DNA from 2 places in the Mesorhizobium sp. L-2-11 genome. Region 2 is predicted to be linked to the other one. Evidence: riboswitches for the same ligand, from Rfam matches in the RefSeq annotation. Region 2 holds a riboswitch; the other holds the start of a gene.

Region 1 (16,074 bases), 1.4 Mb from region 2:
TCTCCCTCGCGCTGCGATAGGCGAGCCGCCGCAGACGGGCCATCCTCTCCATGCGAGCCGGAATACGCCTGGTGAAAGGTCCGCGCAAATCCTTGCGCGTCACCTCATAGGTCACCAGTACCGGGGCGGCGGAGGTTGCCGTGAGCTTGCTCCAGGTCTCCGCAGTGAGCTTGCCATCGGACCGAAGTCCGTTCGCCTGCTGAAAGGCGCCGACTGCCTTGGCAAAATTCTCTGAAAGGCGACCGTCGATCAGCCCCGGCGAGAAGCGGGCGCGATCCAAAAGAATCTGCGCCTTGAGCAGCGTCGGATCGACCTCCTTCGGTTCGCCGGCGGTGAATTGGGCCTGATTGACGGTCGCCAGGTCCAGCTTGGCCGAACGCGCCCCGCCGCATGCGAGGGCAAGCATCGCGGCGAAGACGAGGAGAAGCCTGATCATCGATAGCGTTCCTGGGCCCGGCAACAGGAGCCCGCTTCTATGACGCGGCACGGCCCCGTGTGGTTCCTTCGTTCGAGCGATATTCTGATTGAAGCGATATTCTGATTGAAGCGACATGGGATTGAAGCGATATGGGGTTGAAGCGACATGGTCGGGGAGCCGCAGCTGCGATAGCCGGGCAATGGATTGGCAATGAAGCGCTTGATTTAACGCCGTCAGCCCACTTCTCGCAAAATGAAGTCGTGCAGCATCTTGGCCGCCGGCGACAGCACGCGATTTTTTACGGTGATCAGACTGTAAGGCCTGACCTCGATGTCGAATTCGGTCTGGACGACGTCGATGGCGCCGGCCAGCCCCTCGGGGTTCTGGATGAATTTCGCCACCTGGATCGACACCGGCGCGATGGCGTCCGACTGCGCGACCATAACCAGGGTGAGCAGCAGCGAGCTGGTGTTGAGGATGCGGTCCGGCAGCGCGATGTTGCGGTTCAGGAAATTGCTCTCCATCGCCTGGCGCAGCGGCGAGCCGCCCGACTGGAAAACCCAGTCATAGGCGGCAGTCTCCTCCAGCCGCACCGCCTTGCCCTTGGCCAGCGGGTGGCCGCGGCGCACAATGAGGCAGGCTTTCTCGACGCCGATGACGCGGGCCTCGAACAGCCGCGGATTGAGGTCCTCGGGGATGCGCGCGATGATGAAATCGTGACGTGTGGCGATCAGCTCGCGCGCCAGCACATTGGAGGTCTCGACCTGCATGGTGATCTCGATACGCGGATAGATGCGCCGGATTTCGCGGATCGCCGGCACGGCGAGTTCGATTGCAGGGGCCGTCACCGCGCCCAGGAACACCGAGCCGCCCTTGCCCGCCTTGAGCTCGGATATCTCGCGGTCGACTTCACGCATCTCGAGCAGGATCGATCGCGCGCGCCTCGCCAACGCCTTGCCATAGGGCGTCAGCGTGATGCCGCGCGGCAGCCTCTCGCACAGCTTGACGTCGAGCACCGCCTCCATCTCGGCGATCATGCGCGAGGCGGCGGGCTGGGAGATGTTCATGAGTTGGGCTGCCGCGCTGACCCGGCCATGGTCGTCGAGGGCTGCGATCATGCGCATATGGCGCAGACTGAGGCCGCTGCGCAGCAAGGTCTCACTCCTGCCGTGACGTTCCCCGTAACCCTCTGAAAGTCCGTCAGGATCCCGTAGCGCCGCCATGATATCGGTTTGCTCCTCGCTGGTGGCCGGCCGGCAATCCCGGCCCGATCTTTTGGCCACTTTGAATTCTTTTGGCCCATCTTCAGTATATCAGTTTTGGTATAGCAACTACCAAAGATCGCATTTGACAGTTATGGCAAAGCGCCACACCCTCTGCGCGTCCTGAAACCTGACCGTCGCCAGCGAGAAAAATCGCATCGACCGGAACCAGAGTCTCAGGGCCGATTGGGAGGATACCGGAGATCGATATGGCGGCAGCTGCGCGTTTTTGGCGCTCCTGCACGATCGCGCGGCCCACGAAACCCAGGGTACGCGTCCATCAACCAGGGAGAGTTAATGTGAAGATCATCAAGACACTGGCCGCCGTCGCGGCCCTTAGCATCGCGGCCATGACGGTCCCGGCGCAGGCAGGCGAAGGCCTTATCGGCGTGCTGATGCCGACCAAGACCTCGCAGCGCTGGATCAACGACGGCGACGCCGTCAAGTCCCAGCTCGAGGCTCTGGGCTACACTGTCGACCTGCAATATGCGCAGGACGATATCCCCAATCAGCTCAGCCAGCTGGAAAACGAAATCACCAAGGGCCCAAAGGCGCTGATCATCGCCTCGATCGACGGCACCACCTTGTCGGACGCGCTGCAAAAGGCGGCTGACGCCGGCGTCGTCGTCGTCGCCTATGACCGACTGATCAAGAAGACTCCGAATGTCGACTACTACACCACATTCGACAATTTCGGCGTCGGCGTCATCCAGGCGAAATCGCTGCTCAAGGGCCTCGGCTATCCCGAGAACAAGGGTCCGTTCAACGTCGAACTGTTCGGCGGCTCGCCCGACGACAACAACGCCTTCTTCTTCTACGACGGCGCCATGTCCGTTCTGCAGCCGCTGATCGACGACAAGACCCTGGTGGTGAAGTCCGGCCAGATGGGCATGGACAAGGTCGGCACGCTCCGCTGGCTGGCGGCCACCGCCCAGGCCCGCATGGACAACCTGCTCTCCGCCAACTACTCGGATGGCAGCCGCGTCGATGGCGTGCTCTCGCCATATGACGGCCTGTCGCGCGGCATCATCGCCTCGCTGCGCGCCGTTGGTTACGGCACGGCCGATCAGCCATGGCCAATCGTCACCGGCCAGGACGCCGAAACCGCGTCGGTCAAGGCGATCATCGCCGGCGAGCAGTACTCGACCGTGTTCAAGGACACCCGCGAACTCGCCAAGGCGACGGTCGAGCTCGTCGACAAGGTGCTCTCGGGCGGCAAGCCGGAAGGCCTCGACACCAAGACCTACAACAACGACGTCAAGGTCGTCCCCTCGATCCTGCTGACGCCGCATGATGTCGACAAGTCGAACTACCAGGCCCTGGTGGTCGATTCCGGCTACATCAAGGCCGAAGAGCTGAAGTAACCGCAGACGTAAAACCCGGGGTCCTGCGTAACGCAGGACCCCGCTTCTTCAGTGAACGACCCCCGGTTTCTTTTCCGGACCTCGCAGGAGTGGTATTGCCGATGGCCTCGACGATTTTGGAGATGCGTGAGATCACCAAGACGTTTCCCGGCGTCAAGGCGCTTTCGAATGTCAACCTCAGCGTCGAGGAAGGCGAGATCCACGCCGTGGTCGGCGAGAATGGCGCCGGCAAGTCGACACTGATGAAGGTGCTGTCGGGCGTGTATCCAGCCGGCACCTATGACGGCGAAATCGTCTATCGCGGCGATGAGTGCCATTTCAAAGGCATCCACGACAGCGAGCGCCGCGGCATCGTCATCATCCACCAGGAACTCGCGCTGGTGCCGATGCTGTCGATCGCCGAAAACATCTTCCTCGGCAACGAACACGCCAGCTATGGCATCATCGACTGGAACGCCAACGAGACGCGCACCAGCGCTCTGCTCAAGAAGGTGGGCCTTAAGGAAGACCCCAAGACGCTGATCACCAATATCGGCGTCGGCAAGCAGCAACTGGTCGAGATCGCCAAGGCGCTCAGCAAGGAAGTGCAGTTGCTGATCCTCGACGAGCCGACGGCGAGCCTGTCCGAAAAGGACAGCCAGGCGCTGCTCGACCTGCTGCTCGAATTCAAGCGCCAGGGCATCACCTCGATCCTGATCTCGCACAAGCTCAACGAAATCAACCGGGTCGCCGACAAGGTCACGATCATCCGCGACGGGCGGACGATCGAGACGCTGGCGAAGAAGGACATCTCGGAAGACCGCATCATCACCTCGATGGTCGGCCGCTCGCTGGACGACCGTTATCCGTCGCGCGAGCCTGACATCGGTGAGGTCGTGCTCCAGGTGAAGAACTGGTCGGTCTATCATCCGATCCATGCCGAGCGGCAAGTGATCAAGGGTATCGATATCGACGTCCGCAAGGGCGAGGTGGTGGGTATCGCCGGGCTGATGGGGGCCGGACGCACCGAATTCGCGATGAGCCTGTTCGGCCGCTCCTATGGCCGCCACATCACCGGCGAGGTGCTGCTCAAGGGCAAGCCCATCGATGTCTCCTCTGTCAGCAAGGCAGTGGAACACGGCATTGCTTACGTCACCGAAGACCGCAAGACCTACGGTCTCAACCTGATCGACCATATCAAGCACAACATCACGCTGGCCAATCTTCCCGGCGTGTCGCGCCATAACGTGATCGACGACATGCGCGAGCTCGCCGTCGCCAACGACTACAAGGCCAAGACCAACATCCGCTCGTCCAGCGTTTATCAGATGACCGGCAATCTATCGGGCGGCAACCAACAGAAGGTGGTGCTGTCGAAGTGGCTGTTCGCCAATCCGGAGGTGCTGATCCTCGACGAGCCGACGCGCGGCATCGACGTTGGCGCCAAGTATGAAATCTACACGATCATCGCGCGTCTCGCCTCGGAGGGTAAGGCGATCATCGTCATCTCGTCTGAGATGCCCGAACTGCTCGGCATCACCGACCGTATCTATGTCATGAACGAAGGGCGTATCGTCGGCGAAATGGCGGCGAGCGATGCCAGCCAGGAAAAGATCATGCGCGCCATCGTTCGCGGAGAAGGAAAAGCATCATGAGCACCGAAAGCGCTCCCGTCCCGAAAAGCGGCGTCGCCGAAGATGTGCAGCAGGGGCCGCGCGTTGCCGTCTCGGCGCTGGTCACCAACCTGCGCGAATACGGTCTGATCCTGGCGCTTATCGCCATCATGGTGTTCTTCCAGTACACGACGTCCGGAACGTTGTTCAAGCCGGTGAACTTGAGCAACCTGGTGCAGCAGAACAGTTTTATCATCGTGATGGCGCTGGGTATGCTGCTGGTGATCGTCTCCGGCCATATCGATCTCAGCGTCGGCTCCGTCGCCGGTTTCATCGGCGCACTGGCGGCGATGATGATGGTCATCTGGCCGCTCGGCCCTTTCAGCAATCCGCTGGTGGTGTCGATCATCTGCCTGATCGTCGGCGGTGCAATCGGCGCGGCACAAGGCTACTGGATTGCCTATCACCGAATACCGAGCTTCATCGTCACGCTGGCGGGGATGCTGATCTTCCGCGGCATCTGCCAGGCGCTGCTGGGTGGCGGATCTTCCGTGGGGCCGCTTCCAGTCGGCTTCAAGGCGCTCAGTTCCGGCTTCATTCCCGACGTGATCGGCTCATTGACGCTGATCCCCCCGGTCGTGAACGCCGCCGGCAAGACCATCGTCGGTAGCGGGCTGACGCTGCACATGACGACGATCGTGCTCGGCATCATCGCCGTGGTCGCCTATGCTTATTTCGGGCTCAGGGCACGGCGCAGCCGCGAGCGCCACGGCTACCAGGCCGAACCCTTCACGCTGTTCGTCGTCAAGACCCTGGTGACCAGCGCCCTGGCGCTGTTTCTGGTCTACCAATTCGCCACTTACCGGGGTCTGCCGATCGTTCTGGTGGTGATGGGCGTGCTGATCGCGCTGTTCGTCTTCGTCACCAAACGCATGACCGTCGGCCGCCGCGTCTACGCAATGGGCGGCAATGCCAAGGCGGCGCAGCTATCGGGCATCAAGACCGAGCGGCTGACCCTGATGGTGTTCATCAATATGGGCGTGCTCTCGGCGCTCGGCGGGCTGATTATTGCGGCGCGCCTTGGCCAGGCGGTGCCGGCGGCCGGCCTCGGCAGCGAGCTCGACGTCATCGCCGCTGTGTTCATCGGCGGCGCTTCGGCGATGGGTGGCGTCGGTCAGGTTGTTGGCGCGGTGGTCGGCGGTTTCATCATGGGCGTCATGAACAACGGCATGTCGATCATGGGCGTCAATGTCGATTGGCAGCAGGTGGTCAAAGGCCTGGTGCTGCTCGGCGCCGTGATCTTCGACGTCTACAACAAGAACAAGGCTTGAGGGCGAGGGAACTCATGCATGTCGCCAATCGTCTGCAGCGTGTTGCGACAACGGCATGCATAAAGGCAAGGATTAAAGCGGGCCCGTATTCGAACGTAGCGCGCTTTTAGGAGGCACGGGTCACATCGCGGCGCTGCCGGGCGGCGCAAGGAAGTCCCCCAGGGGACCGGGCCCGCGAGCAATCCGGACGAAGAATTTCACCCGTGGCGTGGACACCGTCCGAGCCGCGCCAGGAAAAGCTTGCCAGAACTGGCAGGCCGGCCAAGGCAATTGAGAGAGGGTACGTCATGCTGATTTCCCAAATCCTCGACGAGGCGGAGACCATCCGCGTCGTCGCCCGCAACGGCGGCAAGACCAGAATCATCAACGGCGCCCGCAGCGTCTATTCGCTGGCGATGGAGGCCGCGCGCACCGGCACCGGGCTCGTCGCCCTCATCGAACGCAAGGGTTTTGGTGAAGCGGTCGACCTCGATGCCGCCTACAAGAAGGGGCGGCTGTTGTCGCCGATCAACCATCCCGACCCGGCGCATCTCCACCTCACCGGCACCGGGCTGACACATCTCGGCTCCGCCGCGACCCGCGATTCCATGCATAAGAAGCTCAGCAGCGACGGCGAGGAGCAACTCACCGATTCCATGAAGATGTTCCGCATGGGGCTGGAGGGCGGCAAGCCGGCCAAGGGCCAGACCGGCGTGCAACCGGAATGGTTCTACAAGGGCAACGGCACCATGGCAGTGGCGCCCGGTGCCGCACTTCTGTCGCCCGCCTTCGCCCAGGATGCCGGCGAGGAGCCGGAAGTCGCCGGCATCTATGTCATCGGCGACGACGGCGTCCCGTTCCGCGTCGGCTTCACGCTGTCAAACGAGTTTTCCGATCACGTCACCGAGCGCGTGAACTACCTTTTCCTCGCGCATTCCAAGCTGCGCAACGCCTCGTTCGGACCGGAGATCCTGATCGGCGAGCTGCCGTCCGACGTCAGGGGTTCCTCGCGCATCCTGCGCGACGGCCAGTTGCTGTGGGAAAAACCGTTCCTGTCGGGCGAGGCGAACATGTCGCACACCATCGCCAATCTCGAACATCACCATTTCAAATATTCGGCCTTCCGCCAGCCGGGCGACGTGCATGTGCACATGTTCGGCACTGCGACACTGTCCTTCGCCGACGGCGTCAGGACCGAGGCCGGCGACGTCTTCGAGATCGAGGCCAAGGATTTCGGCCTGCCGCTGCGCAACCCGCTTGAAATCGAGCAGCCGGTGAAAGTGGCGGTGAAGGCGCTTTGATGTGTGCTCTCCCCCCTTGAGGGGGAGATGTCGCCGAAGGTGACAGAGGGGGTCGTCTCACATAAATCGCCAACGCCGTTTCTCGTGACGGAAACAGCGTTGGCACTTTACGCGCAGCGACCCCCTCTGGCCTGCCGGCCATCTCCCCCTCAAGCGGGGGGATCGACAGTTCCGCCCTCAGTAAATATCGAAATCGAAATATTTGGCCTGGATCTTCTTGTAGGTGCCGTCTGCGACAATCGCATCGATCGCGGCATTGAGCTTTTCGCGCAGCGCATTGTCTTCCTGGCGCACGGCGATACCGGCTTCGGTCTCCGTGCCCTTGACGTCACCGACCATCTTGCAGCAGCCGTCGCTCGATTTCTTCATCCAGTCCATCAGCACGAACTTGTCGGAAAGGACGGCATCGAGACGGCCGTTCATCAGATCGGTGACCGCCTCCTCCTGGGTTGGATAGAGCTTCGCCTCGGCGCCGGCCTTGCCATAGACATCCTGGGCATAGTCGGCCTGGGTGGTCGAAGCCTGCGCGCCGACTGTCTTGCCGGCGAGTGCCGCCGGTTCGGTCGAGGCAATATCGCTGTCCTTCAGGGCCACCAGAGAAAGCGGCGTCGTATAGTATTTGTTGGTGAAGGAGACCTGCTTCTTGCGTTCCTCGGTGATGCTCATCGACGCGATGATGGCATCGAATTTTTTGGCCTGGAGCGCCGGGATCATGCCGTCCCAGTCCTGCGTGACAAGTTCGCATTCGACCTTCATCTGAGCGCAAAGCGCATTGGTGATGTCGACGTCGAAGCCTACGAGCTTGCCATCCGCGGTGATGGTGTTGAACGGCGGATAGGCGCCTTCAGTGGCGATCTTCAGTTTTTCCTGTGCTTGCGCCGACAGGGACCCGGCTGATATCGCCAGCATGACGGCTGTTGCTGCCGATGCGATCCATCTTGAAATCTGCATTTTTGTTCCCCTTGTTCAACCGCGTTGACGGCCAGGCACAGCCAAGCACGACCCGCAGGGCCAGGCAAGCATGGTCTGATCATAGTGGGCGATCAGCGCGCGGCGCGAAAATGCTTGGACAGTTTCAGGCCCTGTGCCTGATAGTTCGAGCCGAGATCTGTGCCGTAGAGCGCCTGCGGCCGCTTCAGCATGTGCTCGTAGACCAGCCGTCCGACGATCTGGCCGTGATCGAGGATGAACGGCACTTCGTGGCTGCGCACCTCGAGCACGGCCCGGCTGCCGGTGCCGCCCGAGGCCGAATGGCCGAAACCCGGATCGAAGAAACCGGCATAGTGGACGCGGAATTCGCCGACCAGCGGATCGAAGGGCGTCATCTCGGCGGCGTAAAGCGGCGGCACATGCACCGCTTCCTGGCTGACGAGGATATAAAATTCGTCCGGGTCGAGCACCAGTTCGCCGGCGCCGCTCTTGTAGAGCGGCTCCCAGAAATCGACGACATCCTGTGCGGCGCGCTTATCGACATCGACCAGGCCGGTGTGGTGCTTGCCGCGGTAGCCGACCAGCCCGTCCTTGTCGCCGTCGAGGTCGATCGACAGGGCGATGCCGCCGCCGGAAATGTTCGGCGGCTCGGTGGCGACGAGCGTCTCGGCACGGTGCAATTCGTGCAGCTCGCTTTCCGATAAAAGCGCATTGCCGGTGCGGAACCGGATCTGCGACAGCCGCGAGCCGGTACGAACGACGATCGGAAAGGTGCGCGGGCTGACTTCGAGATAGAGCGGGCCGTCGTAGCCGGCAGCGATCTTGTCGAACTCGTGGCCGCGGTCGGTCATCACCCGGGTGAAGATGTCGAGCCGTCCGGTCGAGCTCTTCGGGTTGGCCGAAGCGGAAATGTTTACCGGAAGCGCCAGGCTCTCGAGCAGCGGCACGATATAGACGCAGCCCGTCTCCAGCACCGCACCATCGGCGAGATTGATTTCGTGCAGCTTCAGGCGGTCGAGTTTTTCAGCAACCCTGTGGTTGGGGCCGGGCAGGAAGGAGGCGCGCACCCGCCAGGCCTTGTCGCCAAGCCTGAGGTCGAGGCTGGCCGGCTGGACCTGGTCGGCGTCGAGCGCGCGCTCTGACTTCAGCGCGCCCGATCGGTACAGCGCGGAAATATCCTGATCCGGAAGAATGCCTGTCTGCCGCAAGTCTGGCTCCGCTCGAAGGCCGGGCGTGGTCTCGTCTTGTCGCAGGTTCTTGCCCCGGAACCCGCTGGTACAAACCTCTTAATCATGCCGGCAATTGACGCAAGCGCGGTGCAGGTCTAAAGGATCGTTATCCCGTGGTGATTTGGCCGGTCGGCTTGCAGCCACGTTAAACAAGTCGCTAAAGGACCGTCGGGCCGAAAGGCCGTACGACCGGTTGCGACTTTCGCGGCCGGTTTTTTTGTGTTTGGACGATTTTTTTGTTTGGAACAAGGTGATGACGAGCAACACGCGCAACTGGAAGCCTCAGACTGCCCTCGTGCATGCAGGAACGCTGCGTTCCGGCTTTGGCGAAACCTCCGAGGCGATGTATCTCACGCAAGGCTATGTCTACGACACGGCGCAGGCGGCGGAAGCCCGCTTCAAGGGCGAGGAACCGGGCTTCATCTATTCGCGCTATGCCAATCCGACGGTCGACATGTTCGAGAAGCGCATGTGTGCGCTGGAAGGCGCCGAAGATGCCCGCGCCACCGCATCCGGCATGGCGGCGGTGACGGCGGCGTTGCTGTGCAGTGCCCGGGCGGGCGACCACATCGTGGCGGCGCGCGCGCTGTTCGGCTCCTGTCGCTGGGTGGTCGAGACGCTGGCGCCGAAATACGGCATCGAGGCGACGCTGGTCGACGGCACCGACATCGCCAATTGGCAAAAGGCGGTCAGGCCCAACACCAAGTTGTTCTTCCTTGAAAGCCCGACCAATCCAACGCTGGAGGTCGTCGACATCGCAGCCGTAGCCTCGCTTGCCGATTCGATCGGCGCGCGGCTGATCGTCGACAACGTCTTTGCCACGCCCTTGCAGCAGAAGCCGTTGCAGCTCGGCGCCCATATCGTCGTCTATTCGGCGACCAAGCACATCGACGGCCAGGGGCGCTGCCTCGGCGGCATCATCCTGTCGGACAAGAAGTGGATCGATGAGAATTTGCACGACTACTTCCGCCACACCGGTCCCAGCCTCTCGCCGTTCAACGCCTGGACGCTGCTGAAGGGCCTGGAGACGCTGCCGCTGCGCGTTCGCCAGCAGACGGAAAGTGCCGGCCGGATCGCTGACTTCCTCGCCGAGCGATCGGAAATTGTCCGCGTCATCTATCCCGGCCGCGCCGATCACCCGCAGGCGGCGGTCGTCAAGAAGCAGATGACGGGCGGCTCGACGCTGATCTGCCTCGACGTCGACGGGGGCAAGCAGGCGGCCTTCGCCTTCCAGAACGCGCTGGATGTCGTGCTGATCTCCAACAATCTCGGTGACGCCAAGAGCCTGATCACCCATCCGGCGACGACGACGCACAAGAATCTGAGCGACGAGGCGCGCGCCGAACTCGGCATCGGGCCAGGCACGCTCAGGCTGTCCGTCGGACTGGAGGACACTGACGACTTGCTCGAAGACATCGAGCAGGCCTTGAAAGCTGCCAGATAATGCATGTCGCGCAAAAGTGTGCAGCGGTTTTGCGATAACGACATGCATGAAAACAAGGAACCTAAAGCGCGTCGCATGAGGCTGGTCGAACGCGATGCGCTTTAGGGATACGCGCCGAACTGCTGCGCCCTGATCTGCAAAGCAGGCGCGATCAGGCGCCCGACGGGGTCTCTTCCAATTCCGCACCGGCGCGGGAGATGGTCATCGTGTTGCCGCGCCAGTCGACGGCGCCGCTGAGCCAGCCGCGCACCCAGATGGCGGGAAGCATCACATCGCGCGCAACCATCGCCGGGATCATGCGCAACGACAGGTGCCAGCCCTTGGCCGAAGCGAGAGCGCATTCAGGGAGATAGGCGACGATCAGCACGGCGATGACGGTAGCCGGCAGGCTGAAACCGGCGCCTGCTGCCGCAACCAGCGCAAGCACCAGCGGCGGCACCGCTCCGATCAGGATCTCGGGCGCGAAGAACAGTGGGAAGGTGACGCGACGCAGGCGCGCCCAGCGGACCTGGCGCGACCAGATTTCGCCAAATGTGCGCGAACCGAGCGGCTGCTCGAAGGGCGCGGCGACGAGATTGACGCGCAGTCCGAGCCCGTTGACCAGCTTGGTCGCGGCGGCGTCCTCGGCGATCTCGGCAGCAAGCGCGCGGATGCCGCCATTGGCGTCGAGCAATGGCTTGTTCCACAGCATGCTCTTGCCCTGAGCAAAACCGAGGCCGAGCGCCTCGCCGGTATATTGCCAGCGCGCCTGCAGCGTGTTGAGGAAAGCGCATTCGACCTCCGCCCAGAACCCGTCCGGCCGCGAGCCGATCGGCGTCGAGCAGACGAGGCCGGTGTCCTGCCGCCATGCCTTCATCAGATGCTGGACATAGTCCCTCGGCATCAGGACGTTGGAATCGGCAAGGATGACCCAGTGGTGACGCGCTGCCTCCCAGCCCTTCACGCAATTGTTGAGTTTCGGATTGCCGCTGATGCGGTCGTCGCCGACCAGCAGCCGGGCCGGCACGGCCGGGAAGCGGGCGATCGCATCGGTGATCGGCCCGACCACCGGGTCGTCGGCATGGGCGACGCAGAAGATGAGCTCATAATGCGGCCAGTCGAGAGAGAAGGCGCGCTCGAGCGTCTCCTCGGTAAACGGCTCGGCGCCGCGCGACGGCACGACGATCGACACCGGCGGCGCCTTGCCGGCTGGCGGCGTGATCCTGCCGGGCCGCTTCAGCTTCAACGAAGCGAGCAGAATGCTGGCGAGATTGACAATAAGGAGTGTTATGGAAAACAAGGCGGCTGTGACTGTCAATTCCATCAATATCTGGTCGCTCCAGAAAGCCGGCCGCATGAAAGCCGTTTTCATTAGAACGCCGCGCGTCCAGTTGGACGCGCAAGGACGCTCTAACACTTTGAGTCTACGCACCGTGCTTTCCGAAAATCGAATTCGATTTTCGGGCCGAAGCGGTAGTTCGACAGAATGCTAAGTCGCCAGCCCTGCACACCATCCCCGGCCCTGCACACCATCATTGTCATGTGTCACTCAAATGACATTGTTGTTCGGCACCTGCGCTCAACAGATTCAGGCAACGATGGCAGGCACTGAGCGGAGGCACCCCGTTGACCGAACTGCGGAGAGAGTCGAATGTTCCGTCTGCATATTGTGGAGTGATTTATGTACAGCGCCGTCACGCGCGACATCGAAGTACAGGTCAGGCCGTTCTATCTGGAAGATCGCTCCGACCCGTCGGAGAACCGCTATGTCTGGGGCTACCAGGTGACCATCGACAACCAGTCGGATGAATTCGTGCAGCTTCTGTCACGCTATTGGCAGATCACCGACGGCACCGGCCGGGTCGAGGAGGTGCGCGGCGCCGGCGTTGTCGGCGAACAGCCTGAACTCAATCCCGGCGATAGTTATCAGTATACGTCTGGCTGCCCACTCTCGACGCCATCCGGCATCATGGTCGGCCACTACACGATGCGCAACAAGCGGGGCGAGACGTTCGACGTCGCCATCCCCGCCTTTTCGCTCGATCTGCCGGGCACACGGCGCACCGTCAACTGAGAACGGCGATTGGCGAAACTCTGCGCGACAGCGTCTTTCTCCCCGTCACTGTAAGTCACTGTAAGGGGAGAAATGCCCGGCAGGGCAATGAGGGGCGGCGCCGGGCTCGTGAGATTTTCTTGCATGCACAATGGCGTCTGAATGAATACACGCGGCCATTCGCCGAACTTTGCGCTGCCCCTCATCGGCCCTTCGGGCACCTTCTCCCCGCGGACGGGGAGAAGGGACTTCCTTACTGAGCCGCAGCAAATTCCGCCGGGTCGAAGTCATACTGCTTCGAGCAGAATTCGCAGGCGACGTGAATGCCGCCATCCTCAGTGCTGTCCTTGATCTCGTCGGCGGAGAAGCCTTCGAGAATGCCGCGGATTTTTTCCCTGGAGCATGAGCACTGGTCGGCTACCGGCACGCCGCCGAAGACGCGCACGCCATGCTCGTGGAACAGCCGGTAAAGCAACCGCTCGGCGCCGATCGTCGGGTCGATCAGTTCCGTCGGCTCGATAGTGCCAAGCAACGCGAGCAGTTCCTGCCAGGAATTGTCGGCCGGATGATGGATATCCTCGCGCGGATCGCCATCGCCACCCGGAAGGTCGGGCACGCGCATGCGTTCGGACGATTGCGGCAGGAACTGCGCCAGAATGCCACCGGCGCGCCATTGCTCGCGGGCACCGCCGATGCCGGGCGTCAACAGCTTGGCCACCGAAAGCCTGAGATCGGTCGGGATCTGCTCCGACTGCCGGAAATAGGTGCGCGCAGCCTCCTCCAGCGTCTCGCCGTCGAGCTGGACGATGCCCTGATAGCGCTGCGTGTGGGCGCCCTGGTCGATGGTCAGCGCCAGGACACCGCTGCCGAGCAGCGTCTGCTGCGAGGTCTCGCCGGCAGATGTCAGTGCCTCCAGCCGGTCGCCGTCGAAGCGGGCATAGGCGCGGAGCGCATGCGGCGTGGAAAAATCCGCCACCAGCATGTCGACCGGCCCGTCGGTGCGGGTCTGCAGGATGAATTTGCCCTCGAACTTGAGCGAGGTGCCGAGCAGCACCGTCAGCACGCAGGCTTCCGCCAGCAGGCGGGCGACCGGCTCGGGATAGTCATGACGGCTGAGGATCGCGTCGAGCATCGGCCCCAGCTGGACGGTGCGGCCGCGCACGTCGAGCGGGCCGACCTCGAAGGGCACGACATGATCGTCGCCGGCGTAACCGAATTCGCCGAGTTTGGGTTGATGTTCAGCCAATTGACGAGTTTCCAACATGACAAAGCTCCGGGGCGCGGCGATGCCGCCCTCCGGGGCGCATGCGTCGAAACGCGCTCGATTTGCGTGATGCGCCTGAGATAGGCATCACGCACTCCCGGATCAAGGCGGCCCGGATCTCGGTGGTCCTGATCAAGGCGGCCCGGATCAAGCGCCGAGGCACCACGCCAGAACCGCCTTCTGCGCGTGGAGCCGGTTCTCGGCCTCGTCGAACACCACCGAATGCGGCCCGTCGATGACTTCGTTGGTGACCTCCTCGCCGCGATGCGCTGGCAGGCAGTGCATGAACAACGCATCGGGCTTTGCCTTCGCCATAAGTGCCGCATTGACCTGATAGGGTGAGAAGACATTGTGGCCGCGAGCACGGTGCTCCTGGCCCATCGACACCCAGCAATCGGTAACGACACAGTCGGCCTCGTGGACGGCCTCCTCGGGCGAGCGGGTGAAGTTCAACTTGCCGCCATGCGCCCTCGACCAGTCGACATGCTTCTGCGCCGGCTCGCTGCCTTCCGGCACGGCGACGTTGAGGTTGAAGCGGAACCGCGCCGAGGCCTCCAGCAGCGAATGCAGCACGTTGTTGCCGTCGCCGGTCCAGGCGATGGTCTTGCCGGCGACCGGGCCGCGATGCTCCTCGAAGGTCATGATGTCGGCCATCAGCTGGCAGGGGTGGGTATCGTCGGTCAGCCCATTGATGACGGGGACGGTGGCGTTCTCAGTCAGCTCCAGCAGCCGGTCATGCGATGTGGTGCGGATCATGATCGCATCGACATAGCGCGACAGCACCTTGGCCGTGTCGGCGATGGTTTCGGAGCGGCCAAGCTGCATCTCGGCGCCGGTCAGCATGATGGTCTCGCCGCCAAGCTGGCGCATGCCGACGTCGAAGGACACGCGCGTGCGCGTCGACGGCTTGTCGAAGATCATCGCCAGCACCTTGCCTTCAAGCGGTTTTGTCCGCTCGCCAGCCTTGAGCCTTGCCTTTCGCACGACGGCATCGTCCAGCATAAGGCGCAGATCGCCCTCGGAAACGGCGGAAAGATCGGTGAAATGGCGAAGGCTCATTTGGGTCTTCCGACTGTTATTTCGCCGCAGCCGCGGCGATGGCGTCCGACAGGCCCCGGGCGCCGGCGCGGATGCGGTCGAGCGCCTCATGGATCTCGGCGTCGGTGACGGTGAGCGGCGGCAGCAGGCGAAGAACGTTGTCGCCGGCCGGAACCGCCAGCAGATGCTGGTCGCGCAACGCCATGTTCACCTTGGTGTTGGGCGCGGCGCATTTCAGGCCGAGCATCAGACCGCTGCCTCTGATGTCTTCGATGACGTCGGGAAATTCGTCGGCGATACCCGCCAGCCCCTGCTTCAGCAGCAACGCCTTGCGCTGCACATCTTCCAGAAAACCGTCTTCCAGCACGACGTCGAGCACGGCGTTGCCGACCGCCATCGCCAGCGGATTGCCGCCGAAAGTGGTGCCGTGCACGCCGGCGGTCATGCCGGCGGCTGCCTCGTCGGTGGCGAGGCAGGCGCCCACCGGGAAGCCGCCGCCGATGCCCTTGGCGACGGCCATGATGTCGGGCGTGACGCCAGCCCATTCATGGGCAAACAGTTTTCCGGTGCGGCCGATGCCGCACTGGACCTCGTCGAAGATCAGCAGCAGGTCATGCTGTTCGCAGAGTTGCCTCAGCCGCTTCAGCGACTGCGTCGGCACCGGGCGAATACCGCCCTCGCCCTGCACCGGCTCGATCAGGATCGCGGCGGTCTCTGATGTGATCGCCTTTTCGGCCGCGTCGATGTCATCGAAGCCGACCTGGTCGAAACCTTCGACCTTGGGGCCGAAACCTTCCAGGTATTTATACTGGCCGCCGGCGGCGATGGTCGCCAGCGTGCGGCCATGAAAGGCGCCTTCGAAGGTGACGATGCGAAAGCGCTCGGGATGG
Region 2 (16,074 bases):
GGCGATCACGTCGATCCTCTCCTCGCCGAGGTGGATGACCGAACCCTGCTCGACGGTTTCGTCGATGCCGGGAATCTTGGCCTGTTCCGCCTCCGGTCCGACGATGCGTAGCTTATACCGTTGCTTCAACGCCAGATTGGCCTCGACATGGTCGACATGGTGATGCGTGATCAGGATCATCGTCGGCGTCCAGCCGGTGCGCTCGATCGCGGCCAGGATCGGCGCCTCCTCGGGCGCGTCGATGATCGCGGTCTCGCCGCTTTTCGGGTCATGCACCAGCACGCCGAAATTGTCGCTGCGGCACATGAATTGTTCGATTTCAACCGGCATCGCATCTCTCCACGAGAGCGCCGCAAAAAGGACGCTCTAACACTTTTTATCTGCTGCATCATGCTTTCCGAAATCGAAACCGATTTCTGGGCGATGCAGCAGTCGCCGCAGACATAGGGCGCTTGCCCGCACATGTCATCCGTCTTTGTAGAACTTGGCGCCTTTGTAGAACTTGGCGCCTTTGTTGAACTTGGACAGCATCGAAGATAGCGTGCCGCGCATGCATTCCGATATCGTCGACCTTCGCTCCTTTTATTCGACCACGCTCGGGCGATTGGCCGAACGCTCGATCACCATGGCGTTGTCCTCGATATGGGCTGTTGTGCCCAATGAGCGGCTGGTCGGCCTCGGCTACACTTTGCCGTGGCTGGAGCGGTTCGGCACCGATGCCGAACGTGTCTTTGCCTTCATGCCGGCGACGCAGGGCGCGGTGGTCTGGCCGGCCACGGGGCCGACCGCGACCGCGCTGGTCTTCGATGAGGAATTGCCGCTGGTCGATGCCTCCATCGATCGCATGCTGCTCGTCCATTCACTCGAACATGCCGAGAACCCGCGCGAGACGCTGAACGAAATCTGGCGGGTGCTGTCGCCCGCCGGCCGCGTCGTCATCGTCGTGCCCAACCGGCGCGGTGTCTGGGCCCGTTTCGAGCATACGCCGTTCGGCAGCGGCCGGCCCTTCTCGCGCGGCCAGCTCACCGAATTGCTGCGCGAAGCGAATTTCACGCCCGCGGCCTGGTCCGACGCCCTGTTCTTCCCGCCGTCGCGGCGACGCTTCATGATGCGGTTCCACAATGTGCTGGAGCGCGCCGGCCGCAGATTCTGGCCGATCTTTTCAGGCGTCATCGTCGTCGAGGCGCAGAAGCGGCTCTATCAGGGTGTGCCAGTCGTCCAGCGCGCCTCGCGCCGCGTCTTCGTGCCGGTTTTCTCGCCGCATGGCGCCACAAGGCTCGGCCGGATATCGCCGACCGGGAATGCGCCGTCGTCGGGCCGTCGATGACGTTTTCGTGATCGGAATCCCCGCTTTCCCCACCTATCTGTCGTGGGCGGGTTTGATACCCGATTGAGTCGACTTGTTCACCGGTTTCAGCATCGCACGAATTCAAGGGTCTTCATCAATGGCTGATCATCCGGATTTCGAGGTCAGCGCCAAGCCGATTGCCGCGTCGGTCGAGGCCAGCAGCCTGCGCGACCAGCTGGCGACAATCAGGCTGGCGCTGGCGAAGTCGCCGATCCGCAAACAACTGCTCTGGGCCTGCCTCGGCATAGTCGCCGTCATTGTGGCAACCTCGATCGGGCAGGTTCTGCTCAATCGTTGGAACGAACCCTTTTACGACGCGCTGGCTCGGCGCGACATGCAGGGTTTCCTGCACCAGCTTCTGGTGTTTGCCGCCATCGCCGGCGGGCTTGTGGTGCTCAATGTCGGCCAGACCTGGCTCGACCAGACGATCCGGCTGAAGCTGCGTGAGGCGTTAACCGTCGATCTGATCGGTGAATGGATGCGGCCGGCGCGGGCTTTCCGGCTCGCCAACGCCGGCGCCATCGGCGTCAACCCGGACCAGCGCCTGCAGCAGGATGCCGGGCATCTCTCCGATCTTTCGACCGGTCTCGGCATAGGGCTATTGCAGTCGTTCATTCTGCTTGTTTCGTTCGTCGGCGTCCTGTGGTCGCTGTCTTCCGGCTTCGTCTTCCATGTCGGCGGCTATTCGCTTGCGATTCCGGGCTACATGGTGTGGGCCGCCATTCTCTATGCCGGCACCGCCTCCTGGCTGAGCTGGCTGGTCGGACGGCCGCTCATCCGCTTTAACAGCGACCGCTACACGCGCGAGGCGGAGTTGCGCTCCTCGGTGGTCCGCGTCAACGAGAATGTCGACGCCATCGCGCTTGCGCACGGCGAGGCCGACGCGCGACGACGGCTTGAGCTCGACCTCGGCACGGTGCTGGGCGCGATGCGGCGCATCTACAGCGCCCAGATCAATCTTTCCTGGGTGACCGATTCCTATGGCTGGATCACTGTCGTCGCGCCGATCCTCGTCGCCTCACCGGTCTATTTCGCCGGCGATATCAGCTTCGGCGGGCTGATGATGGCTGTCGGCGCCTTCAACCAGGTGCATTCCTCGTTGCGCTGGTTCATCAACAATATCGGCGGCATCGCCGATTGGCGCGCCACGCTGATGCGCGTCGCCGATTTCCGCATCGCGCTTGCTGAAACGGATGTGCTCCACCACACCGAGAGGCGCATCGAGTTCGGCGAAAATCCGGACGGCAGGCTGACATTCGACAAGCTCGAAATTGCGTCGCGGGATGGATGTACGAAGCTCGCCGAGCCGCATGTCGAAATCCGTGCCGGCGAGCGCGTCATGATCACCGGAGATCCGCGCGCCGGCAAGACGCTGTTCTTCCGCGCCATTGCCGGTCTGTGGCCTTGGGGAAGCGGGCGGATCGGCATGCCGGCCGGAGAGGTGCCGACCTTCGTTCCCCGAAAACCGTATTTCCCGCTGGGCACGCTGCGCGAGGTGCTGGACCACGCCGATGCGGCGGTCAGCGACTCCGAGATCTCGGCGGTGCTTGCCGAGGTCGGCCTCGGGCGACTGTCATCCTCGCTCGACCGGTCGGCGCGCTGGGAGCGCGAATTGAGCGATGACGAGCAGCGCCTGCTTGCCTTTGCCCGGCTGGTCTTGCGGCAGCCGAAATGGGTGATCATCGACGAGGCTTTGGACACGTTCGACGGCGCGACGCTGCAGCGGGTGCTGTCGATGCTGGAGGCGCGTCTTGCCGACGCCGCGATCCTAAATATCGGCCGTGGCCAGCACAACATTGAATTCTTCCCGCGCTCATTGGCGATCGTGAAAGACGTCGAGCGACCGGCTCTGAAGCCAATCCGCGTCAGGGCCGGCGCGATCGAACCACCCCCGGCCGTCGCCAAAGCCCACCAAGAGGCATAGCTGGCCGTACAGCCAAGCTTTATTTTGCCGTGATCGCAGCGAAAGATTGCCGGTATCGTTCGGAAGCCTGCGGCGTTGGAACCGATGCTTGACGCGCTGAAAGCGCGTCCCGGTGAAGAGTAACATGCGACACGCTTTGAGTTTTTGCTTCGATGCTTGTCGTTACCCCAAAACCGCTGCGCGCTTTTGGGCGACATGCGTCAGCCTGCTTGCCTGCCTTGCCTGTGCCCAGGCAGCACCTTTGGCCGCGCCTGCCGACACCATTGCGGTGGACGTCGAACTGGTGCTGGCGGTCGACATCTCGCACTCGATGGACCAAAAGGAATTCGCCCTGCAGCGCGCCGGCTATGTCGAGGCGCTGCGCCACCCCGACTTCATCAATGCGGTGCGTTCGGGCGTGACCGGCCGCATTGCGCAGGCACCGTCCCCGACGACGCCGTCATTGCCTGGCAGGTCATCGACAATGCCGACAGTGCCGAGGCATTCGCCGACAAGATCGAGGCGCGCCCGTTCAGGAGCTTTCGCGGCACCTCGATTTCCGGTGCGCTCGCCTTCGGCGCCAAGCTTTTGGATGGAGCCGCCTTCGACGCGACGCGCAGCGTCATCGACATCTCAGGCGATGGCCCCAACAATATCGGGATGCCTGTCACCGCGACACGCGACGCCGCGATAGCAAAGGGAATCGTCATCAATGGCCTGCCGATCCTGATCAGCCCGTCGCCCAGCTTCAGCCATCTCGACCAATACTATGCCGAGTGCGTCACAGGCGGGCCAGGCTCCTTCGTGCTGCCGGTCTATGCCGCTTCGGAATTCGTGACAGCCATACGCCGCAAGCTGGTCCTCGAAGTCAGCGGTGTTGCCGATCCCAATGCCGACCCTGGGTCCGTCCCGGTCGATGCGGCAGCACCGGTCGACTGTTTGCAAGGCGAGCGCGGTCGGCGGTTTTTCTCCGATCCGTATTTTCCGGAACTTGATCGCTAGAGCGGGATGAGATTTATGGGAGTCGTGGGATTCCCAAATCAGCGATGATCTGATTCAACCTTGCTGCTGGGCAGGAGGCCAGCATTGATGGTTGGATATTCAATGGACCTGCGCGAACGGGTTGTTGCGGCGGTCAAGGTTGAAGGGCTTTCGCGGCGCGCGGCGGCTGCTCGATTTGGCGTCAGCTACAGCGCGGCGATCGAGTGGCTGAAGCGGGTGGAACAGACGGGGAGCGTGGCGCCCCGCCAAGTGGGCGGCTACAAGCCGAAGAAGATATCGGGAGCGTGGCGCGACTGGCTTGTCGAGCGCTGCCGGGAGAAGGACTTCACCTTGCGCGGGCTTGTGGCCGAACTTGGCGAGCGTGGCCTGAAGGTTGACTACCGCTCGGTGTGGGAGTTCGTGCACGCCGAGAAGCTGTCTCACAAAAAAAGACGCTGATCGCCGCCGAGCAAGATCGTCCCGATGTTGCGCGCCGACGGAGGCAATGGGTTCTGTATCAGGACCGGATCGACCCCGCCCGCCTGGTGTTCATCGACGAGACCTGGACCAAGACCAACATGGCCCCGCTCAGGGGTTGGGCACCGGTCGGACAGCGGATCAAGGCCAAAGTTCCCAATGGCCACTGGAAGACAATGACCTTTCTGGCTGCGCTGCGTCATGATCGCGTCGAAGCGCCCTGGCTCATCGACGGGCCGATCAACGGCGAGAGGTTCCTCCTCTATGTCGAGAAGGTTCTCGTGCCCACTCTCCAGCCGGGCGACATCGTTGTGATGGACAATCTCGGCAGCCACAAAGGCAAGGCCGTGCGTCGCGCCATCCGAAAGGCCGGCGCGAGGCTCTTCTTCCTGCCGAAATACTCGCCTGACCTCAATCCGATCGAACAGCTCTTCGCCAAGCTCAAGCACTGGCTGCGAAAGGCCGCAAAGCGCACCGTTGAAACGGTCTGCAACGCCATCGGCCAGATTCTCAACCGCGTCACACCGCTCGAGTGCTCAAATTACTTCGCAAACTCAGGCTATGACCGCAGGTAATCTCATCCCGCTCTAGACCTCGACGAATGGCGATCAGTCCCAGATGTCTCCGGACTCGGGCCGGTTGGCCGAAGCGACTGGGTCGCCGTTATCGCTTCAGCAGGAACACCGCCTGCTGGCCGAAGAAGTTCCAGAACCACCATGGCATCGACAGGCCGATTTTCTGGCCATTGGCGTCGAGCGCGGTTGCCTTTTCCACCGTTGCGCCAAGCTCCTCGCAGAGATTGACGAAGTCGCGGATGGTGCAGAAATGGATGTTGGGCGTGTCGTACCAGGAATAGGGCAGGTCCTTGGTCACCGGCATCCGCCCTTCGATGAACAGCGAAAGGCGCACCCGCCAGTGGCCGAAATTGGGGAAGGAGACAATGGCGTGCTTGCCGATCCTGAGCAATTCGTCGAGCACCAGCTTCGGGTTGCGGGTCGCCTGCAGGGTCTGCGACAGGACGACGAAATCAAAACCCTTGTCGGGATAGAATTTGAGGTCCTTGTCGGCGTCGCCCTGGATGACGGACAGGCCGCGCGCCACGCATTCGTTGACGCCGCGCTGCGACAGTTCCATCCCGCGGCCGTCGACCTGCTTCGTCGCCTGCAGCAATTCGAGCAGCAGACCATCGCCGGAGCCGACGTCCAGCACCCGCGACTGCGGCGGGATGAGATCGGCGACGACTTCGAGGTCGACGCGCTGGGCGTGGTTGACACTCATGATCGTGGCTCTTTCCTGGCGCATGACCTTGATCCGAAAAGTCTGCAACTTTTCGGGGTCATGCGCTGAGCCCCCTGGCGCGGGCCGCCGAGGCGATGAAGCCGTTGATGGCGGCAAACAGTTCCGGTTCGTCGAGCAGAAAGGCGTCGTGGCCGCGATCGGTCTCGATCTCGACGAAGGACACCGAGGCGCCGGCGGCGTTCAGCGCATGAACGACCGAGCGGCTCTCCTCGGTCGGGAACAGCCAGTCGCTGGTGAATGAAACCAGGCAGAAACGGGTCTTGGTGCCGGCAAAGGCGTCGGCGAGCCGGCCACCATGGTCGGCGGCGAGGTCGAAATAATCCATCGCCCTGGTCATGTAGAGATAGGAGTTGGCGTCGAAGCGGTCGACGAAGGTCATGCCCTGATGGCGCAGATAGCTCTCGATCTGGAAGTCGGCGTCGAAACCGAAGGTGAGCGCTTCACGATCCTGCAGGTTGCGGCCAAATTTCCGGTGCAGGGCCGCCTCCGACAGATAGGTGATGTGAGCGGCCATGCGCGCCACAGCCAGTCCCTTTTCCGGGCGCTTGCCCTGTTCGAAATATTTGCCGCCATGCCAGTCGGGATCGGCCATCACCGCTTGCCGGCCGACCTCATGGAAGGCGATGTTCTGCGAGGAATGGCGCGCCCCGGTGGCGATCGGCAGCGCAGAGAAAACGCGCTCCGGATAGCTCGACGCCCATTGCAGCACCTGCATGCCGCCCATCGAGCCGCCGAGCACCGAGAACAGCTTTTCGATGCCGAAATGGTCGACCAGCATCAACTGCGCCCGCACCATGTCGCGGATGGTGATGATCGGCAGGTCGAGCCCGTAGGGCTTGCCGGTGGCGGGATTGGTCGAGGCGGGGCCGGTCGAGCCGAGGCAGCCGCCGATGACGTTCGAGCAGATGACGAAGAAGCGGCTGGTGTCGATGATTTTGCCGGGGCCGATCAGCACTTCCCACCAGCCCGGCTTGCCGGTCACCGGATTGGTGCTGGCGACATGCTGGTCGCCGGTCAGCGCATGGCAGACGAGGATGGCGTTGGAGCGGGCGTCGTTGAGCGTGCCGTAGGTCTTGTAGGCGATCTGGAACGGCGACAGCAGTGTGCCGGCATCGAGCTTGAGCGGCTTGTCGGCACCGAAACGCAACACCGGGCTCGACGGCTCGTCGGCCTCGTTGTTGGTTCTTTTCGTGCGCAGCGCGACCATCGCATCCTCTTACATCAACCCATCGCGTTTTCCGAAAGTCGATTGCGATTTTCGGATCGATGCGACTGTCCGGCCGGCTGCGGACAACAAAAAAACCGGCATTGCCTTCGCAAAGCCGGTTACAGGATGCAAACGGCCCTTTAGCGAGTTGTTTAACGTGGCTGCAAGCCGACCGGCCAAATCACCACGGGATTTCGCCCTTCTTCTAGGACCGGCGCGCCTCGGCGTCAACGGCCAGTCACGCACCGATCATTGCCGCCTCTCGACATTCCAGGCCACGGCTTGTATTTCCGCGGCGGCTTCCAGTGTGGCGGATCCGAAATTCGCATCGCATTGGAGCAGCAGAAGCGTTCTCGACGGATTTTTGCAGTATGAACCAGGCATCGGATCAGGCACGTCCAACGCCCCGCCCGGGGATCATGGAGATCGAAGCCTATGTGCCGGGCAAAAGCACGGCGCCGGCCGGCGTTGTCAAGGTCCACAAACTGTCGTCGAACGAGAACCCGCTCGGCCCCTCGCCAAATGCGATAGAAGCCGCGCGCGACGTCGCGGCCAAGCTCGACATATATCCCGACGGCACCGCCAGGCGCCTGCGGGAGGCAATCGCCGAGGTGCATGGCCTCAACCCGGCGAACATCGTCTGTTCCAATGGTTCCGACGAGATTCTCGGCCTGCTTGCGCAGACCTATCTCGCGCCCGGCGATGAAGCTGTGATCACCGAACACGGCTTCATGGTCTACAAGATCTACATCCAGTCGGCAGGTGCTGTCCCGGTCTCGGTCAAGGAAACCAATGAGCGCGCCGACGTCGATGCGATCCTCGCCGCGGTGACGCCGCGCACCAGGATCATCTTCCTCGCCAATCCCAACAACCCGACCGGCACCTATTTGCCGTTCCAGGAGGTGCGCCGCCTGCATGCCGGCCTGTCTCGAAACGTGCTTCTGGTGCTGGATGCAGCCTATGCCGAATATGTCCGCCGCAACGACTATGAAGCCGGCGTCGAACTGGTGGCTGGCGCGGAAAACGTGGTCATGACCCGCACCTTCTCCAAGCTCGGCCTCGGCGGCGCGCGGATCGGCTGGATGTACGCGCCGATGCATATCATCGATGCGATCAACCGCGTGCGGGGTCCCTTCAACGTCAACGCGACGGCGATCGAGGCCGGCATTGCCGCGATCCGCGACCGCGCCCATGTCGAGCGCAGCGTGGCGCATAACCAGACTTGGCTGACCTGGGTGAGCGAGGAATTGACCAGGCTCGGACTGCGGGTGACGCCGAGCGTCGGCAATTTCGTCCTCATCCACTTTCCCGACGACAAAAAACATTCGGCGGCAGCTGCTGACGATTACCTGTCCGCGCGCGGCTACATATTGCGGCGCGTTTCCGGTTACGGCTTCCCGAATGCGCTGCGCATGAGCATCGGCACCGAAGAGGCGAATCGCGGCGTTATCGCGGCGCTGGCGACATTTCTGAAAAGCTAGAACACCATGGCATCACCGATGTTCGAAAAGATCGCGCTGGTCGGCATCGGCCTGATCGGCTCGTCGCTGGCCCGCGTCATCCATCGCGAAGGCCTTGCCGGTCACGTCGCCATCTCGACGCGCAGCGAAACGACGCTGGCGCGGGCGCGCGAACTCGGCCTCGGCTCCTCCTACACGACGGCCGCGAAACAGGCGGTCGGCGATGCCGACCTGGTCATCGTTTCGGTGCCGGTCGGCTCTTCGGGCGAGGTCGCCGAGGAAATCGCACCGGCGCTGCAGCAGGGCGCCATCCTCACCGATGTCGGCTCGACCAAGGCCTCGGTCATTGCGCAGATGCAACCGTATGTGCCTGCCGGCGTGCATTTCATTCCCGGCCATCCACTGGCCGGCACTGAAAAATCGGGTCCGGACGCCGGCTTTGCCGAATTGTTCGAGAACCGCTGGTGCATTTTCACGCCGTTGCCCGGCACCGATACGGCCGCATTGGAAAAACTCTCGGAATTCTGGCGCCGCTGCGGCTCAAACATCGATACGATGGATCCCCAGCATCACGACATGACATTGGCCATCGTCTCGCACCTGCCGCACATCATCGCCTATAACATCGTCGGCACCGCCGACGATCTGGAGTCGGTGACCAAGTCCGAGGTCATAAAATATTCGGCCTCCGGCTTTCGCGACTTCACGCGCCTTGCCGCTTCCGACCCGACGATGTGGCGGGATGTCTGCCTGCACAACAAGGATGCCATCCTCGAAATGCTGGCACGGTTCTCGGAGGATCTAGCCTCGCTGCAGCGGGCGATCCGCTGGGGCGACGGCGAAAAGCTGTTCGACCTGTTCACCCGCACCCGCGCCGTGCGCCGCTCGATCATCGAGGCCGGCCAGGACATCGACGTACCGGACTTTGGCCGGCAGGCAGTCGAGCACCCGGCCAAGCAGTAGCCTGTCTCGACCACCCGGCCGTCAGTCCGCCGGCCAGTGAGCTGCCATCATCGCCAGCGTCTCGGCCCTGTCCGGCGCGCCCAGCCTGCCGCCAAAGCGCAGGCATTTGAGCGCGGCGGCGGCGCTGGCAAAGCGCAATGTCCGTTCGATCGGCATGGCCTCGGCCAGCCCGACGGCAAAGGCGCCGTGAAACACGTCGCCGGCGGCAAGCGTATCCACTGCCTTGATGCTTGGCGCCGCGACGTGGCGCACCGACGCCACCGAGCGGTCGAACCACCAGCTTCCCGCTGCGCCGCAGGTCACCGCGACGAATGCATCGGTGCGTCTGGCCAGCGCGTCACAGGCCTCCTGCGGGCCTTGCTCCTCACCGCAGAGGATGAACGCCGCCGGCTCCGAAGCGACGACGTGCGAGGCGAGCGGAAACAGCCGTTCCAGCACGTCCCGTGGCGCGGTGTCGGCGTCGAGTATGGCTGGACGGCCGATTGCGCGCGCCGCCATCAGGGCCAGAGCTGCCGCGCCCGGCCAGCGCACGTCGACCAGGACGGCGTCGAATGCGGTGAGATCCTGAGTGGGGAGCACTTCGGGGTCGGCCTGGGCTAGCTTGTCATAGAACGGAACAATGATGCGCTCGCCATGCGTGTCGACCAGGATGGCCGACAGTGCCGATCGCGCGCCGGTGACGCGCCGGACAAAGCTGCAATCGACGCCTTCGGCCTCAATGCCGGCGACCAGCTGATCACCGACGAGGTCGTGTCCCGCGCTCGCCCACAGCGATACGTCCGCGCCGAGGCGGCGTGCGGCGCAGGCAGCGCTCGAAGCCATCCCGGAGGCGATCTGGACGCCGTCGGACGCGATGAACTTGCCCTGACGCGCCGGAAGCGTGTCGACGCGAAGGATCGTATCGAGCGTCAGCGCGCCAACGCTCAGGAGCTTTACCGGGCGGTTCATCTATCTTCCTGTTTGGCCATGGTCTTTCCGAACTGGAGGTTCGCAATCATCGCCTAATCGACCGGCTCGATGCTGCCCAGCGGGATAAAACCGAGCGAGGCCTTGCCCTTGACGATCTTGAGCGGCATCGACGGTTCGTTGCCAAGCAGCGCCAGCCCGGCAAAGCCGGTTTTGATCTGGCTCTTCTGCTCGGGAATGGCCTTGCCAAGGATTTCCGCCACCGCCTTCGGATCGCTGAGCCTGATCATCAAATCGGCGTCGATCAGCCCGTCGGCATCGACCGAAACCGGTCCGGAAACGGTGACGCGCGCGCTCCCCGACGACAGATCGAGCTTGCCGATATCCACCGCCTGGCCGCGCAGGCTCTCTGTTTGTGTCTTGATCAGCGCCACGCCGTTCTTCAGCGTCACGTCGCCGCCGCCGTCGAGCGGCGGCAGCACGCGGCCATCGATTGCGCCCGGATCGATTTCGAGATCGGTAAAACTCCCGGCATAGTCGATGTCTTGGCCGTTCGGACGCAATTCTCCGGCCGCTGTCCCAGCGCTGAACAGCTCGACCGGGTCTGTGCCATCGGCCGGATCGGTCTGGGCTGACAGGCCCTCTGCCTCCAGTGAAACGCGCCGGGGCAGCGGCCAGGACAGTCTGACGTTCGCTCGCAGATTATCCCAGTCGATCCACAGCGGCGCCATCCCCGGCACGGAGGTCCTGAGCGGCCCGCGCAGGTCGGCGCCAGGCGACAGGATCTGGGTGATGTGCGTGACTGCCTTGAGGCTGCCGAGCGAGGCGGCGACGTTCCTGGTGTCGTCCTGATATGCCAGACTGTCGCAGGAAACGGCGAAGCTCGAGGGATAGCCGCTGACCGTGAGATTGGCGCAGTCCGCCTCGATGCCATTGCCGTTGAGCTCGGCCACCGCTTTGCCGGCTTCGCTCTTGACCTTGTCTGCCAGGTAGAACCAGCCGGCGCTGTAGAGGCCGAACAGCACGACGATGAAAACGCCGAGCCAGAACAGCCGGCGGAGAAAATTCGGCGGGTGTTCGCCATTTGACGTCATGCTGCGGCTCTCGTTGGCGCGTGTTCGGAGGGGACTGTCGTTTCCGGCAAGATCGGGTAGACGGAGACGGATTTTAAAAAACACCGATTCCAGTGCGGTGCTGCAACCAGGCTCGGCGATATGGGCGATTTTTGGGTTTTTGGCTACGGCTCGCTAATCTGGCGGCCGGGATTTGCGCATGTCGAGACGCGGCGCGCCCGCCTCCATGGCTACCGCCGCTCGCTGTGCGTCTACTCGTTCGTGCATCGCGGCACGCGCGAACGGCCCGGCCTGGTGCTCGGCCTCGACCGTGGCGGCTCCTGCATCGGGCTGGCGTTCCGCGTCCCCGGCGCTCTGCGCAACGAGGTCATCACCTATCTGCGCGAGCGCGAGCTGGTCACCAATGTCTATCTCGAGCGCATGCTTAGCATTCGCCTCGACAAGGGGAACACGCGTGAGGCCGATAAGGGTGGGGGCGAGACGGTCGAGGCTGTCGCCTATGTCGTCGACCGTACCCACGAGCAATATGCCGGTGCGCTCGATGCTGCCGATGCGGCGAGCGTCGTTCGCGGCGCCGTCGGCCAGTCGGGAAAAAATGAGGACTACGTGTCCAGCACGCTGGAGCACCTCGAGGCGCTGGGGATCCGCGACCATTGGCTGGAAGAGGTAGCGTGTCGGCTCGCGCCTTTGTGAAGCGCTGGTCGGTTGCAAAAGTCGGCCGGCCCTTTGACGTCGGTGCGGCCCGCCATAGGTTAAGCCGGTCACGGGGCTTTTCGCCCGCTTCTTTCCATTCCCCACGGAGATCAGCCTTGCAGAAACGTCGTCTCGGTCAAACCGACCTATCCATCGCGCCGCTGGTTCTGGGCGGCAACGTCTTTGGCTGGACCGCCGACGAGAAAACCTCTTTCGACCTGCTCGACCGGTTCGTCGGCGCCGGCCTCAACGCCATCGACACCGCCGATTCCTATTCGCGCTGGGCTCCCGGCAACAACGGCGGCGAATCCGAAACGATCATCGGCAAATGGATGAAGAGCCGCGGCAACCGCGACAAGGTCGTGGTGATCACCAAGGTCGGGTCGGACATGGGGCAGGGCAGGAAAGATCTCTCCGCCGCCTATATCGAAAAGGCCATCGATGCGTCGCTGAAGCGGCTGCAGACCGATGTCGTCGATCTCTATCTGTCGCACTGGCCGGACCCGGCCACCCCTTACGAGGAAACGCTCGGCGCCTACCAAAAGCTGCTCGACAAGGGCAAGATCCGCCATGTCGGCGCCTCCAATCTCGACGCCGGCCAGTTGCGCGCCGCGCTCGACGTGGCAAGCCTGCGAGGCCTGCCGCGCTATGCGGTGCTGCAGCCGGAATACAATCTCTATGACCGCGCCTCCTTCGATGGGGCGCTCCGCGATCTGTGCATGGCCGAGGATATCGGCGTCGTCAGCTATTTCAGCCTCGCCAAAGGGTTTTTGAGCGGCAAGTACCGCAGCGAAGCCGATCTCGGCAAAAGCGCGCGTGGCGACGACGTGAAGAATTATCTCAACGGGCGCGGCATGCGCATCCTGGCGGCACTCGACGCCGTATCGGGGCGTCACGCGGCCAAGCCGGCGGAAGTGGCGCTCGCCTGGGTGATCGCACGGCCCGGCGTCACCGCGCCGATCGCCAGCGCCACGACGCTGGACCAGGTCGACAGCCTCGTCCGCGCCGCATCATTGGAGCTCCGTCCCGACGATATCGCCGAGCTCGACAGCGCGAGCGCATAAACGCCAGCGCGAAGCGGCGGCTTGATCAAACAGCAGCCAAGGACCGTGCGCGGCCTGCGCCGGAAGGCTCCCTGCACGATCATTCAAGACGCCTTGGTGTGCCCTGCCATACCATTTGCCGGCACCGCGCCTGGATACTGGTATACAGATGGCCGAACTGGTCTTTTCCCATCCGGAACTATGGCAGCAATTGCTCGCGCTTGTGCTGGCATCGGCGGTCGTGATGGGCAGTCCGGGGCCGGCGACGATAAGCGTCACCGCGGTTGGCGCCGCCTTCGGCCTGCGCGATTCGCTCCGCTACGCCTCGGGCATCATTCTTGGTACGGTCGCCGTGCTTTTGGTCGTGGCGACGGGCATTACGGCCATGCTCGCCTCAGTGCCAAAGCTCACACCGCTGCTGGCGGTGGCATCCGCAGCCTACATCCTCTACCTCGCCTTCAAGATAGCAACGGCCCCGCCTCTGGCAGCGCGTACCGGCGGGGCGTCACGTCCCACATTCCTCGGCGGGTTTCTTCTGGCCGTCGCCAACCCGAAAGCCTATGTGGCGATTGCCGCCGTATTTGCCGGCACGTCTTCTGCCGGTGAGCTCGATGCAGGGCTCAAGTTGGCGGTCCTCGCTTCGATGATCATCGCCATCCATGTCCTGTGGCTTCTCGCCGGGGCAGCGTTTGCGCGCTTCCTGCGCAAACCGCTGGCCTCGCCGATCATCAATCTGACGTTCGCGGCAACCCTGGTTTTGACAACGGCGCTGGCTGTGATTCCCTAGGGGATACTGCCGACCAGGCAGATGGTTCAGGCCGGGATATCGGAGCCAAGTTCCCTTACCCGCTTTACCGCCGTCGGCGGCATTGGCGGCGGGTTTGGCGCCTGGGACGCCTCGATGAGCAGCTGGTCGCAGGCGGCTTCTGTCTCGCCGATCAGCCGTTCCATGAATTCCTCCTTGCCCAAACCCGCCGGGATCGGCGGCAGGAAGCGCGCCTTGATCGTGCCTGGATAGCGCAGGAATTTCCGCCGCGGCCAATAGAGGCCGGCGACATGGGCGACCGGCACCACCGGAATGCCAAGCTGGGTATAGAGCTCGACGATGCCGTATTTATAGGCCGGCTCGTCGCCCGGCGCCCGGCGCGTGCCCTCGGGATAGATGATCAGCTGGCGGGGATTGCGCGCCAGCTCCTGCCTGGTCGCGGCGACCACCGCTTTCAGCGCCTTCGAGCGGCTGCCGCGGTCGACCGGGATCATCCGCATTTTCAGGATGTACCAGCCGAAGAACGGGATCCAGGTCAGTTCCCGCTTGAGGATGTAGATCGGATCCTGCAGGAACGGGAAGAAGGCGATCGCGTCCCAGAAGGATTGGTGCTTCGGTGCCAGGATGAAGGAACCCTCGGGCAGGTTTTCCTGGCCGGTGATCTCGCTTTTGGTGCCGGCGATCTTGTCATAGAGCCACATGCTGGTGCGCGACCAGAATTTCGGCACGAACCAGGCGCGGTGACGAGGCGACAGGAAATAGTACGGGGTCCAGAGGATCATCTGGACGATCAGATTGACGTAGAAGACGAGGTTGAACGCCAACGAGCGAATAAGGAGCATGTGGGAAGTGCCCGGTGAGGAGGTGTGCGTTGGTTACACCAAGCGCGGACAAAAAGGAAACGGCGCGATGGCCCGTTCGTCAGGCCTGCCACGTTTCTTGCACCAGCCGCTTCTTCAGGTGTGGAGCGGCGAAGTCGAGGAACGCGCGCAGTTTCACCGGCAGCAGGCCCTGGCCGGCATGCACGAGACTGACCGACCATGGCTGCGGCTCGAATGCCTCCAGCACGGTGCGGAGGGTGCCCGACCGCACTGAAGCTGCGATCTGGTAGGAAAGCACCCTCGTCAACCCGATGCCGGCAATCGCAGCATCGATCGCCGCTTCCGCGGTGTTGACCCGAAGCCGTGAGCGGATCGGAACCGTGAGGTCGCTCTTGCCGGTGGAAAAAGTCCATGCGGCAGGAGCGGTGAGCCCCTCGAAGGTGACGCAGCTGTGTGCCGCGAGGTCTTTCGGCGTCTCCGGCGTGCCGTGCTCGGCCAGATAGGCCGGGCTCGCGCAAACAACGCGCCGGATCGAGCCGATGCGGGTGGCCACAAGGCTGGAGTCGGGAAGCTGGCCGATGCGGACGGCGAGATCGATGTGCTCCTCGGTCAACTGGGTTATCCGGTCCGCAAGCATTAGCCGAATAGCCACGTCGGGGTAGGCAGCGAGGAAGCCGGTGACGACCGGCAGCACATGCAGGCGGCCAAAGACGATCGGTGCGGTGATGATCAGTTCGCCTGTCGGGGCGCTGTATTCGCCGGCGGCGGTCCGCTCAGCCTCGCCGACCTCGTCGAGAATGCGATGGCAGGCAGCGAGGTAGGCGTGACCTGCGTCGGTCAGCGTCAGCTGCCGCGTCGAGCGGTTCAGAAGACGCGTCTTCAGATGCCGCTCCAGGTCGGAGACCTTGCGGCTGACCGTTGCCAGCGGGATGCCGAAACGGCGCCCGGCGGCCGAAAGGCTGCCGGCCTCCACCGCGGCGACAAAAAGCGACATGGCCTCGAGGCGATCCATATTTCTCCCGGAAAATGGAAGGATAGGTTGCTAATATGGCATCTACATCCGAATGATGGAAGGGACCATGTTTTGGCGGCGAAGCTGATCAACGAGAAGGAATGCCGATGCCCCGTATCCCT

The links. Region 2 has a riboswitch for S-adenosylmethionine ahead of metX (homoserine O-acetyltransferase MetX). Riboswitches for the same ligand answer to the same signal wherever they lie in the genome.
Region 1: another riboswitch for S-adenosylmethionine. It lies ahead of JG739_RS31270 (O-succinylhomoserine sulfhydrylase); the one in region 2 lies ahead of metX (homoserine O-acetyltransferase MetX).

What each region holds. Positions count from the first base shown of each region.
Region 1 covers NZ_AP023257.1:6,577,706-6,593,779, forward strand. The annotation lists gene JG739_RS31230 (L,D-transpeptidase family protein) at 1-436, opposite strand, end outside; gene JG739_RS31235 (LysR family transcriptional regulator) at 652-1,641, opposite strand; gene chvE (multiple monosaccharide ABC transporter substrate-binding protein) at 1,980-3,044, shown strand; gene mmsA (multiple monosaccharide ABC transporter ATP-binding protein) at 3,146-4,678, shown strand; gene mmsB (multiple monosaccharide ABC transporter permease) at 4,675-5,967, shown strand; gene araD1 (AraD1 family protein) at 6,255-7,247, shown strand; gene JG739_RS31260 (ABC transporter substrate-binding protein) at 7,425-8,198, opposite strand; gene JG739_RS31265 (2'-deoxycytidine 5'-triphosphate deaminase) at 8,291-9,385, opposite strand; SAM riboswitch at 9,510-9,587, shown strand; gene JG739_RS31270 (O-succinylhomoserine sulfhydrylase) at 9,660-10,850, shown strand; gene JG739_RS31275 (ceramide glucosyltransferase) at 11,002-12,153, opposite strand; gene apaG (Co2+/Mg2+ efflux protein ApaG) at 12,511-12,903, shown strand; gene JG739_RS31285 (Hsp33 family molecular chaperone) at 13,136-14,146, opposite strand; gene argF (ornithine carbamoyltransferase) at 14,294-15,205, opposite strand; gene JG739_RS31295 (aspartate aminotransferase family protein) at 15,222-16,074, opposite strand, start outside.
Region 2 covers NZ_AP023257.1:1,342,982-1,359,055, forward strand. The annotation lists gene gloB (hydroxyacylglutathione hydrolase) at 1-330, opposite strand, end outside; gene JG739_RS06485 (class I SAM-dependent methyltransferase) at 551-1,327, shown strand; gene JG739_RS06490 (ABC transporter ATP-binding protein/permease) at 1,446-3,272, shown strand; partial or broken gene JG739_RS06495 (DUF1194 domain-containing protein) at 3,478-4,253, shown strand; one part of gene JG739_RS06500 (IS630 family transposase) at 4,341-4,677, shown strand; one part of gene JG739_RS06500 (IS630 family transposase) at 4,677-5,284, shown strand; gene metW (methionine biosynthesis protein MetW) at 5,373-5,987, opposite strand; gene metX (homoserine O-acetyltransferase MetX) at 6,046-7,215, opposite strand; SAM riboswitch at 7,336-7,413, opposite strand; gene hisC (histidinol-phosphate transaminase) at 7,587-8,696, shown strand; gene JG739_RS06520 (prephenate/arogenate dehydrogenase family protein) at 8,703-9,638, shown strand; gene JG739_RS06525 (PfkB family carbohydrate kinase) at 9,660-10,586, opposite strand; gene JG739_RS06530 (DUF2125 domain-containing protein) at 10,640-11,638, opposite strand; gene JG739_RS06535 (gamma-glutamylcyclotransferase) at 11,759-12,310, shown strand; gene JG739_RS06540 (aldo/keto reductase) at 12,427-13,374, shown strand; gene JG739_RS06545 (LysE family translocator) at 13,523-14,140, shown strand; gene JG739_RS06550 (lysophospholipid acyltransferase family protein) at 14,167-14,961, opposite strand; gene JG739_RS06555 (LysR family transcriptional regulator) at 15,041-15,952, opposite strand; gene JG739_RS06560 (carboxymuconolactone decarboxylase family protein) at 16,060-16,074, shown strand, end outside.